DNA from 4 places in the Colwellia sp. BRX8-7 genome. Region 1 is predicted to be linked to each of the others. Evidence: predicted binding sites of a transcription regulator. Region 1 holds the regulator's gene; each other region holds the start of a gene.

Region 1 (2,197 bases):
GCCGGTAGAGCCAACCTTTTCACGCGCCATTAAGCTTTCGAATAATTGATGAGTATCAATATTATCGAATTTTTTTGCCGCAGTTTCGCTAATTATTTCAAGGAGTTTTTTTTTGCTTGTACCCTTAATCGCACACAGGGTGCAATCAAGGGTAAGGATATCTTGCAACTTCATTATACTACTTAGATTCTTTGGTGAGTGAACAGGCGATAAACAGCATTAATGCTGATTCGTTTTACCTTTGTACTTCAATATTTGCCGGTCAAGCTTAACAACAAGACTATCAATAGAGGCATACATGTCAGCATTTTCAGCTTTTGCATGTAAATCAGAGCCACTAACGTGAACAGTCGCTTCAGCAATTTGATTTGATTTTTCAACGGTGAGAACAACATGAACATTATTGATATGATCAAAATGTCGGCTTAATTTTGCCATCTTTGTCGTGACGTTTTCTCGTAAAGCTTCGGTAATGTCAACATGGTGGCCAGAAAGATTAATTTGCATAAGCTTAATTCCTCATCTTTTCGTTAAAGTAAACTTTTTCGTTGGTTAGAAGGTGGAATAGAAAGTGACTCTCGATATTTTGCTATGGTACGTCGAGCTACATTTATCCCTTGATCGGCTAATAAATCAGCCATTTTACTATCACTAAGTGGTTTTGCTGGGATTTCGGCAGCAACAAATTTTTTGATTAATGCACGAATAGCTGTTGATGAACATTCGCCACCGCTTTCGGTGCCAACATGGCTTGAGAAGAAAAACTTCAGTTCGAAAATTCCACGTGGCGTATGCATATACTTTTGTGTCGTCACTCGTGAAATGGTTGATTCATGCATATCGACAGCTTCGGCAATATCATTTAAAACCATTGGACGCATGGCTTCATTACCATGTTCAAAAAAGCCAATTTGACGTTGCACAATACAGTTTGACACTTTTAATAAGGTATCATTACGGCTTTCTAAGCTTTTAATAAACCATTTAGCTTCTTGTAAATTTGAGCGAATAAATTGTGTGTCAGCTGTCGACTTCATCGAACGTGACATCGAAGCATATTGCTGATTCACCGAAAGTTTTGGCGCAGTATCAGGATTTAATTCGACCACCCAACGGCCATTTTTCTTTTCAACAGAAACATCAGGAATAACATACTGATCGTCACTCTTCATCACACTATCGCCGGGTCTAGGGTCAAGTGATTGAATAAGACGCACTACTTCGCGCAGTTGCTCTTCTTTCAGTCGAGTTTTACGCATTAATGTACGATAGTCTCGGCTACCCAGTAGATTAATATGGTCACGCAAAACTAACTTACTTTCTGCTAACCAAGGTGTAGCGGGGTCAAATTGATTAAGTTGAATGATTAAACATTCTGAAATAGAACGAGCAGCGACACCAACAGGATCAAAGAGGTTAATACGTTTTAGTACCACCTCAATTTCATCAAGCTCTACTCCTTCAATGGCAACACTTTCTAAAATGTCTTCACTAGATACCGTTAAGTAACCGGCGTCATCAACAGCATCAATAATTGCTGTCGCTATAGCGCGGTCTGTTTCGGTAAAAGGGCTTAATTCCATTTGCCAGCGCAAATGATCTTGAATGGAGTCTTGAGTCTCGCCTTGGTAAGTATAATCTTCTGAAGCTGGGCCTGAGCTTGAACTTGCTGCACCAGCCGTGTAGTTATCATCCCAAGTGGTATCCATGTTTAATTCTTCAGGGATATCGTTCTTGTCCATGGCTTCAGTGGTGGTGATTTCATCAATGGTAGGCGTAGCGTCTTCGCTACCATCAGAAGCGGGGGCTTCTTTAACATCACCAGTACCGGCAGTGTGAGCTTCTTCAAGGTTGTCAGTACTTTTATCTTCAGGATTATTTGAAGACTCATCCATTTCTAATAATGGATTACTTTCTAAGGCTTCCTGAATTTCTTGTTGAAGCTCTAACGTAGACAGTTGCAGCAATTTGATTGCTTGCTGCAATTGTGGCGTCATGGTTAATTGTTGTCCTATGCGGAGTTGTAGAGTAGGGCGCATTTAGGTCATTAACTTCCTATTATTTTTAATGGGATATTTTCGTTTTTTTCATACGAAGATACTATTCATTTACTGACTACTATAGCGTGAATTGTTCACCAAGGTATACATCTCTTACGTGTTGATTTGCAAGAATTTGATCTGCAGTACCTTCTGCA
Region 2 (2,197 bases), on a different contig from region 1:
CGCAAGAGATAAAGATTTCTTTACTCACTAAGAAAGGCGTATTGGCTGAATTAATCCAGTTATTAGAGTACATTGAACATGCACAATGGGATGAAACCACTATTGTTATGAAGAAGTTAGGTATAGAAAAGGAAAAAGTCATTAGAGATTACAACCAAGCACTTTCTTGGGCTGACGAGCAGTCACAGATGACAAATGGCAGTTAATTAAGTCAATGGTTCGATTGACAAAAAACAAGTAACTGAATTATTTACTTGTTTTTATTGTCAATGATTAGAGACTAACGCGCCCATGTTATAATAGGCGATAGAGAATTTTATCTATATTTAGTTAAAATTACATAAGTTCTTTAGCGTTTTTAGATGAAACAGTAGTGGTTAATAAATTAAAGTCTTTTAATACTATTATTTCGTTAGTTAACCTGTCTTCAAGTGCATCGATGTCGACAACAGATTGACAAAGTACTTCACTACTTTTTTTAATTTGTTCACCACGAGATTCCATTTCGTTTTCCATTTTTTCACCGAAATCCTCCATGCGAGATTCAAAAGCGTTCATATCGCCACCAGAGAAAAGCATCTGTTGCCCTACCGCTATCATTAAACTACCAATCGAATTTTGCACCGTCTTTTCTATTGCACTTTCAATACGTTGCTCAAAATCTTCGTTGAAAAAGTTTTCTCCTGAAAAACCATCCTCGTCAAAATAAATGTCATTATCACTGGTTAAGCCCAGATCAACTTCTTTACGTATCTCTGAAAGTTGACTAGTAATTTCAGCACTCAGCGTATTATCTTGACCGAGTAACTCATTAAACGCTAAATTAATGCCGTCATTCGCAAGATCAATAGCATCTAATGCAACACTTTTTACTTGTGGAACTGCAGCCCTAATGCCAGACGAATAATCATGAACCAAGGATTGCTGATTATCTGTTAAGTCAACTTGAACACCATTGACATATAATCGTTCATTATCAACAATTTTATAGAGTGGCAGTTTACTTTTAGAGAATTCAATAGCGGTTGGCGTAATTTTAATACCACCAGATATTGTTGCATTGCATGAGTCATTTGTAAAAGATGCGGTGGAAGCGAACGTACTGCTGCTTGCCAATATAAGTGCTGTTGCGATGAGTGTTTTCATATTATGCCCTTCGATTGTTATCGATTAAATAATGCCTAACTTAATATAGACATTACAAAACTAGTGCCAACTAGTAAAACCAATAAAATTCAATAAGATACAAAATAAACATAGAATAAAATGAAAATTAAATACCATTTATTAGTGAAATAAACACATTTGTGGCTAATATGCTAATTGTTGCATTTCAATGAGACGGGATTGGCAGCGAGCAAACTCAAAACTTAATTGCTGTCCTTGGTAAAGCTCAATAATATCAACTTCAGCATTAATAATAAGTCGTATATTTCTATCATAAAATTCATCAACAACAGCAATAAAGCGCCGAGCTTCATCATCTAAGTGGCGAAGTTGGCTTAACAATTTACCGTCGCGTTGATAGTCATCTTCTACGCCTGATATAACAGACGTTATGCGCTCTCCGTCAAATTGAGGAACTTGGTCAAGCAATACCAATTTAAAATGATCAGCTAGGCTAATGTAGTCTCGCTGACTTCTAGGACCAGAACATAGTGCATAAAAATCAAAAAGTATAATAGTATCTGTTTTCGCTTGAAAAGGGATTTTACGGTGGTTAACAGTTATATTACCTGAAGTACCTTCAATACCCGTAATATCTAAAAACCTTTGTCTAAGCGTTTTGTTATTTAATGGGTAAGTATAGTCGCGATATGCAATTGCGGTTTCATCATAACGGTCTAAGCGATGATCTACAGCACCATCAACCGATAATACTTGGCAATAATCGTTAATTAAATCTATAGTAGGCATAAATCTTTCGCGCTGTAACCCATTACGATAAAGTTCTTCGGGTCGACAGTTAGAGGTAGCGATTAAAATAATATCTTGTTGAAAGAACGCCTGAAATAAGCCAGAAAGCAACATAGCGTCACCAATATCTGAAACATAAAACTCATCAAAACACAGTACTTTGATCTTTTTAGCCCATTGCTTAGCAATAAACGTTAATGGATCACTTTGTCCTGTACATAAATTTAATTGTTGATGTACTTCTTCAATAAAGCGATGAAAGTGAATACGTTTTTTAGCA
Region 3 (2,197 bases), on a different contig from region 1:
GTGGCTAACTCATCAGGATGAAACTTTGGAATAAAATCTTCTGCACCGACTTTAGCAACCATGGCATTATTAAAAACACCACTTAGCGAAGTATGTAAAATAACCGGCATGGCTTTCAATCGATCATTATTTTTAATCTCAGCGGTTAAGGTGTAACCGTCCATTTCAGGCATTTCTATATCAGAGATAAGTAAAGCCACTTTTTCGGTAATTGATGTATGACACTCGGCTTCTATAGCAAGTAATTGATCTAAAGCGTCTTGGCCATTTTTAGCTAACAACATTGTTAAGCCTAATGGCTCTAGAGCTCTTCTCACCTGATTTCGAGCTACGGTTGAATCATCCGCGATCATAATTACCCGTTCGCCAAGACTAACTCCGACACTCGCATCAACAACACCTTCACTGAGTTCTGTTGAAATAGGACTAATTTCATTTAAAATTTTCTCTACATCTAAAATAGAGACCATTTTTTTGTCTATTTCTGTAACCGCCGTTAAATAGCTTGATTTGCCAGCACCTTCTGGAGGGGGCATGATATCTTTCCAGCTTAACGTGACGATTCTCTCAACACCGCCAACTAAAAAGCCCTGCACACTGCGATTATATTCTGCAATAATGACAAAGGAATTTTCATCTGGCACTATTTCTGGGCCACCTGTCGATTTGCTCAAATCGATCACTGAAATGGTTTGGCCACGAATATGGGCAACACCTTTAATAAAAGGGTCTTGTCCTGGCAGTAAGGTTAAGCGCGGACAAGGCATAACTTCACGTACTTTAAAAACATTAATACCAAAACGTTGTGGTCCGATTAAACGAAAAAGTAATAATTCAAGCCTATTCTGTCCAACCAACTGAGTGCGTTGATTTACTGAGTCTAAAATTCCTGCCATACAAACCTCATTTTACTTAATTCACAAAAAGGCACACTTCTTGATTGTGCTTACAGATACATATTGAACGTTCAATTTTTTGACGTTTAGTGCGTATTCGTCTGTTTTTAATTATTGTTAAACTATACATAAATTAAGCATAGACGAGTATTTTAATTTCCCTAGCAAATAGTTGACAAATTTATGAGCATATTCAAGATATTTATCATTCTTTCGCTAATCTCAGCGCTTTTTTCAAATATAGCCTTTGCCCAAACGATGGACAGACAGCAACTTCAAGATTTTGTTACCCAATTTATAAAAAATAACACGCCATTGCCAAAGCAAGGAAAGATAAACGTTTCAGTCTCTACTTTAGATCCCAGAATTATTATTAAACCTTGTTTAACACCTTTAATCGCAAATATACCTGAAAATCATAATGGTAGAAACGTAAATGTTAAAATAAATTGCGACGACCCATCGTCTTGGTATCTTTATATTCCTGCAAAAATTCAAGTGGTCATACCGGTAGTTGTTGCAAAAAGTATCATTAGTAAGGGCAGTAGAGTTGATAGTTCAAATGTCACCATTGAATATCGCGATAAATATAGAATTCGTGGTGAGAGCTTAGATGATACCAGAATCGTTATTGGTACCAGAGCTAAAAGAAAGTTGAGGGCGGGTGTCATTCTAACTAAAAAAAATATTTGTTTTGTTTGCAAAGGCAGCCATGTCACGCTTATTGCGCAATCGAATACCTTGACAATAAAAACCTCCGGCATAGCCCTTGAAGACGGCGGGCTTGGCGAGCAAATAGCGGTTGAAAATGAAGGCAGTGGTAGAACGGTAACAGGGCGAGTATCGGCTATCAACGAAGTGATAATTAATTTATAATAATGGTTAAGTTATTAGGCTGCTTGCCGATAACAAGATAGTGAATATCAACCCGTTATCTATAGGATAGTATTATGGCTATAAATATCAATAACTTGTCAAACAACAGTCAGGTAAAGCAAAAGCTTGATCAACAAGTACAAGTCAAACAGCAAGCCACACAAAATGCAGCAAGTAGTGAACAAGGAAGATCTGTAGGTAAAGATTCAGTCTCTTTAACACCACAAGCTCAACAGTTAAATGAGTTACAAAAGAAAGCGAATGACGCACCAGCCGTTGATCAGAAAAAAATCGATCAACTCAAAAAAGCCATTGCAAATGGTGAGTATAAAGTTGATCCTGAAAAGCTTGCTGCCAGTATAGCAAATTTCGAATTTAAACTAGGCTAACAGTTTACTGTTAACCTAATCACAGGAGTTACACCT
Region 4 (2,197 bases), on a different contig from region 1:
GTAATAAATATTATTAGTAACAGGCAATGTTATGCCACCTCGGTGGCAATTTAACGAAAAAGAGGCAATTTAATGCCTCTTTTTTTTATGCTTTTTACCCTTTAAAATAAGTTGAATAAATACTCTAAATTAGTTATATTTCGCCTATAAAGTTTTAGCCATTCTTTTAGTCAGTTTAGCGGTAAATATTATGTTGTTATTTTTAGCGGTTGTCAGTGTTGTTTGTTCGATGTTCTTTTACTGCCAGGCATTACGTAGTGGTTTAGGTTTGAAGCGCTGGGCATGTGCAGGATTAGTTTTTGGGCCTTTTATTTGGCCAATGTTCTGTATGAAGAAACGGATGAAAATGAATAAGATGTTTGGCTTTAATACACTAATTTTAAAAGCTTAGAAGTTTTTAAAATTAATTTTTCTTTATCACTCTAGATAAAATAAGACAGCTACATTCCTTGTAGCAAACAGTGTCTTTCTTCAAACTAACCATTGTAAATAGTGGTTCAATGATTATTACGTCCACCACTTACTAGCTGGCATCTCTTTAATTTCAATGCTAGCAGCAATAGGGTTTGCTTTAGTTGTTACAAATAGAGCTTTAAATAAGTTGATCATCTTGGACCCCTAGATACGAACGCCATTTAAATTACGACCTGTTAATTCCACATCAGATCTTGAATCATTGATGCGAACACCATTAAGATTACGACCTGTTAATTCAACATCCGATTTTGAATTATTGATGCGAACACCATTAAGATTACGACCTGTTAATTCAACATCTGATGTTGAATTATTGATGCGAACACCATTAAGATTACGACCTGTTAATTCAACATCTGATGTTGAATTATTGATGCGAACACCATTAAGGTTACGCCCTGTTTCAATCATATTTAATGAGTTGGTTTCTATAACAGGTAATGGTGAAACTGACATTGTCATTGATAAAATAAGTGAGCTAAGCATTCATATTTCCTTCATTAGTTTTTATTAATTTCATGAATGTTAAAGCATAGAGTGTGCCAAGAATTAAGAGCCTTACTTAATAAGGCTTTTAGAGGGGAGGGGTAGTGAGATCGTATTTTTGTCAAAACTTTGTCAAAACTTTGTCAAAGGTAGTGCCGTTGTTTAGTCACTTTATTTACAAAGTGACATTAACGTGACGTTTTGCCAAAATCAGTCGATTTGTTAGTTATTTGGTGCGAGAGGAGATATTTCTGAAAGTGATTTTCTGGTAAGGGTTTACTATATAAATACCCCTGTAATTGCTCACAGCGTAAACCAGATAGGAAGTTGAGCTGTTGATTGGTCTCAACTCCCTCTGCGACTACTTGCATGCCTAAGTTGTGCGCAATTGTCACTATAGTAGCAACCATGTTACGTCCTTGCTCAGACTCTTCAATATCATCAACAAAAGCTTTATCTATTTTTAAGGTATTAAGCGGAAACTTCTTTAAATAAGCGAGCGATGAGTAGCCAGTACCAAAATCATCTAACGACAAGTGAATACCCATAGCTCGAATTTGCAACATAATATCAATGGCTTTTTGGGGAGAGTCCATAACGGTACCTTCCGTTATTTCTAATTCAAGGTACTTAGCCGGTAATTGACTTTCTTTGAGAATGTCAGCAATCATGCCAACCAAATTAGGCTGGGTAAATTGCACCGCTGATAAATTGACCGCTACCCGACCACTAAATAGCCCGGCATCAACCCATTTTTTAGTTGCAAAACATGACTTTCTTAAAACCACTTCGCCAATGTCAATTATTTGGCCTGTTTCTTCCGAAATAGGGATAAAAGTTATTGGGCTAATGATGCCTTTTTTAGGGGTTTCGAAACGCACTAAGGCTTCCATACCGGCCACTTTACCGGTAGAAATTTCAATCTTAGGTTGATAGAAGACTGAGAAGGAATCTTCTTTTAAACCATGGCGTATTAAGCTTTCAACTTGTAAGCGCTTAACTGCTGCCTTATTCATCGAATCACTAAAGAACTGATACTTATTACCACCATTGTTTTTAGCATGATACATGGCTGTATCTGCGTTTTTCAGTAGCTCTTGCGGTGATATACCATCTTCAGGATAAAGTACAATACCTAAGCTACTAAAAAGAACTACTTCTTGATTTCTCAGTTTTAGCGGCTGGGCAATGGTCGTTAGCACATCTTTAGCAATACTGGTGATCGTATGAATAT

Evidence for each region. Region 1 encodes sigma-54, which starts transcription at its own class of promoters, with help from an activator protein. Its sites were predicted from a motif close to GTTGGCACGNNNNTNGNNT; they were not measured.
Region 2: H4J57_RS11095 (DUF2884 family protein) is a predicted target of sigma-54. The motif match lies at 1,199-1,217, and genes of this name have one in related genera.
Region 3: flgA (flagellar basal body P-ring formation chaperone FlgA) is a predicted target of sigma-54. The motif match lies at 924-942, and genes of this name have one in related genera.
Region 4: H4J57_RS11165 (DUF4097 family beta strand repeat-containing protein) is a predicted target of sigma-54. The motif match lies at 1,006-1,024, and genes of this name have one in related genera.

The regions. Positions count from the first base shown of each region.
Region 1 covers NZ_JACGVP010000011.1:169,742-171,938, forward strand. Annotated here, with positions in the region: gene ptsN (PTS IIA-like nitrogen regulatory protein PtsN) at 1-174, opposite strand, end outside; gene hpf (ribosome hibernation promoting factor) at 220-507, opposite strand; gene H4J57_RS12590 (RNA polymerase factor sigma-54) at 531-2,039, opposite strand; gene lptB (LPS export ABC transporter ATP-binding protein) at 2,119-2,197, opposite strand, start outside.
Region 2 covers NZ_JACGVP010000010.1:30,847-33,043, reverse strand. Annotated here, with positions in the region: gene H4J57_RS11100 (EAL and HDOD domain-containing protein) at 1-206, shown strand, start outside; gene H4J57_RS11095 (DUF2884 family protein) at 337-1,146, opposite strand; gene zapE (cell division protein ZapE) at 1,312-2,197, opposite strand, start outside.
Region 3 covers NZ_JACGVP010000001.1:216,766-218,962, forward strand. Annotated here, with positions in the region: gene H4J57_RS00940 (chemotaxis protein) at 1-896, opposite strand, end outside; gene flgA (flagellar basal body P-ring formation chaperone FlgA) at 1,080-1,772, shown strand; gene flgM (flagellar biosynthesis anti-sigma factor FlgM) at 1,847-2,161, shown strand.
Region 4 covers NZ_JACGVP010000010.1:48,774-50,970, forward strand. Annotated here, with positions in the region: gene fadJ (fatty acid oxidation complex subunit alpha FadJ) at 1-17, shown strand, start outside; gene H4J57_RS11160 (hypothetical protein) at 191-391, shown strand; gene H4J57_RS11165 (DUF4097 family beta strand repeat-containing protein) at 619-963, opposite strand; gene H4J57_RS11170 (EAL domain-containing protein) at 1,152-2,197, opposite strand, start outside.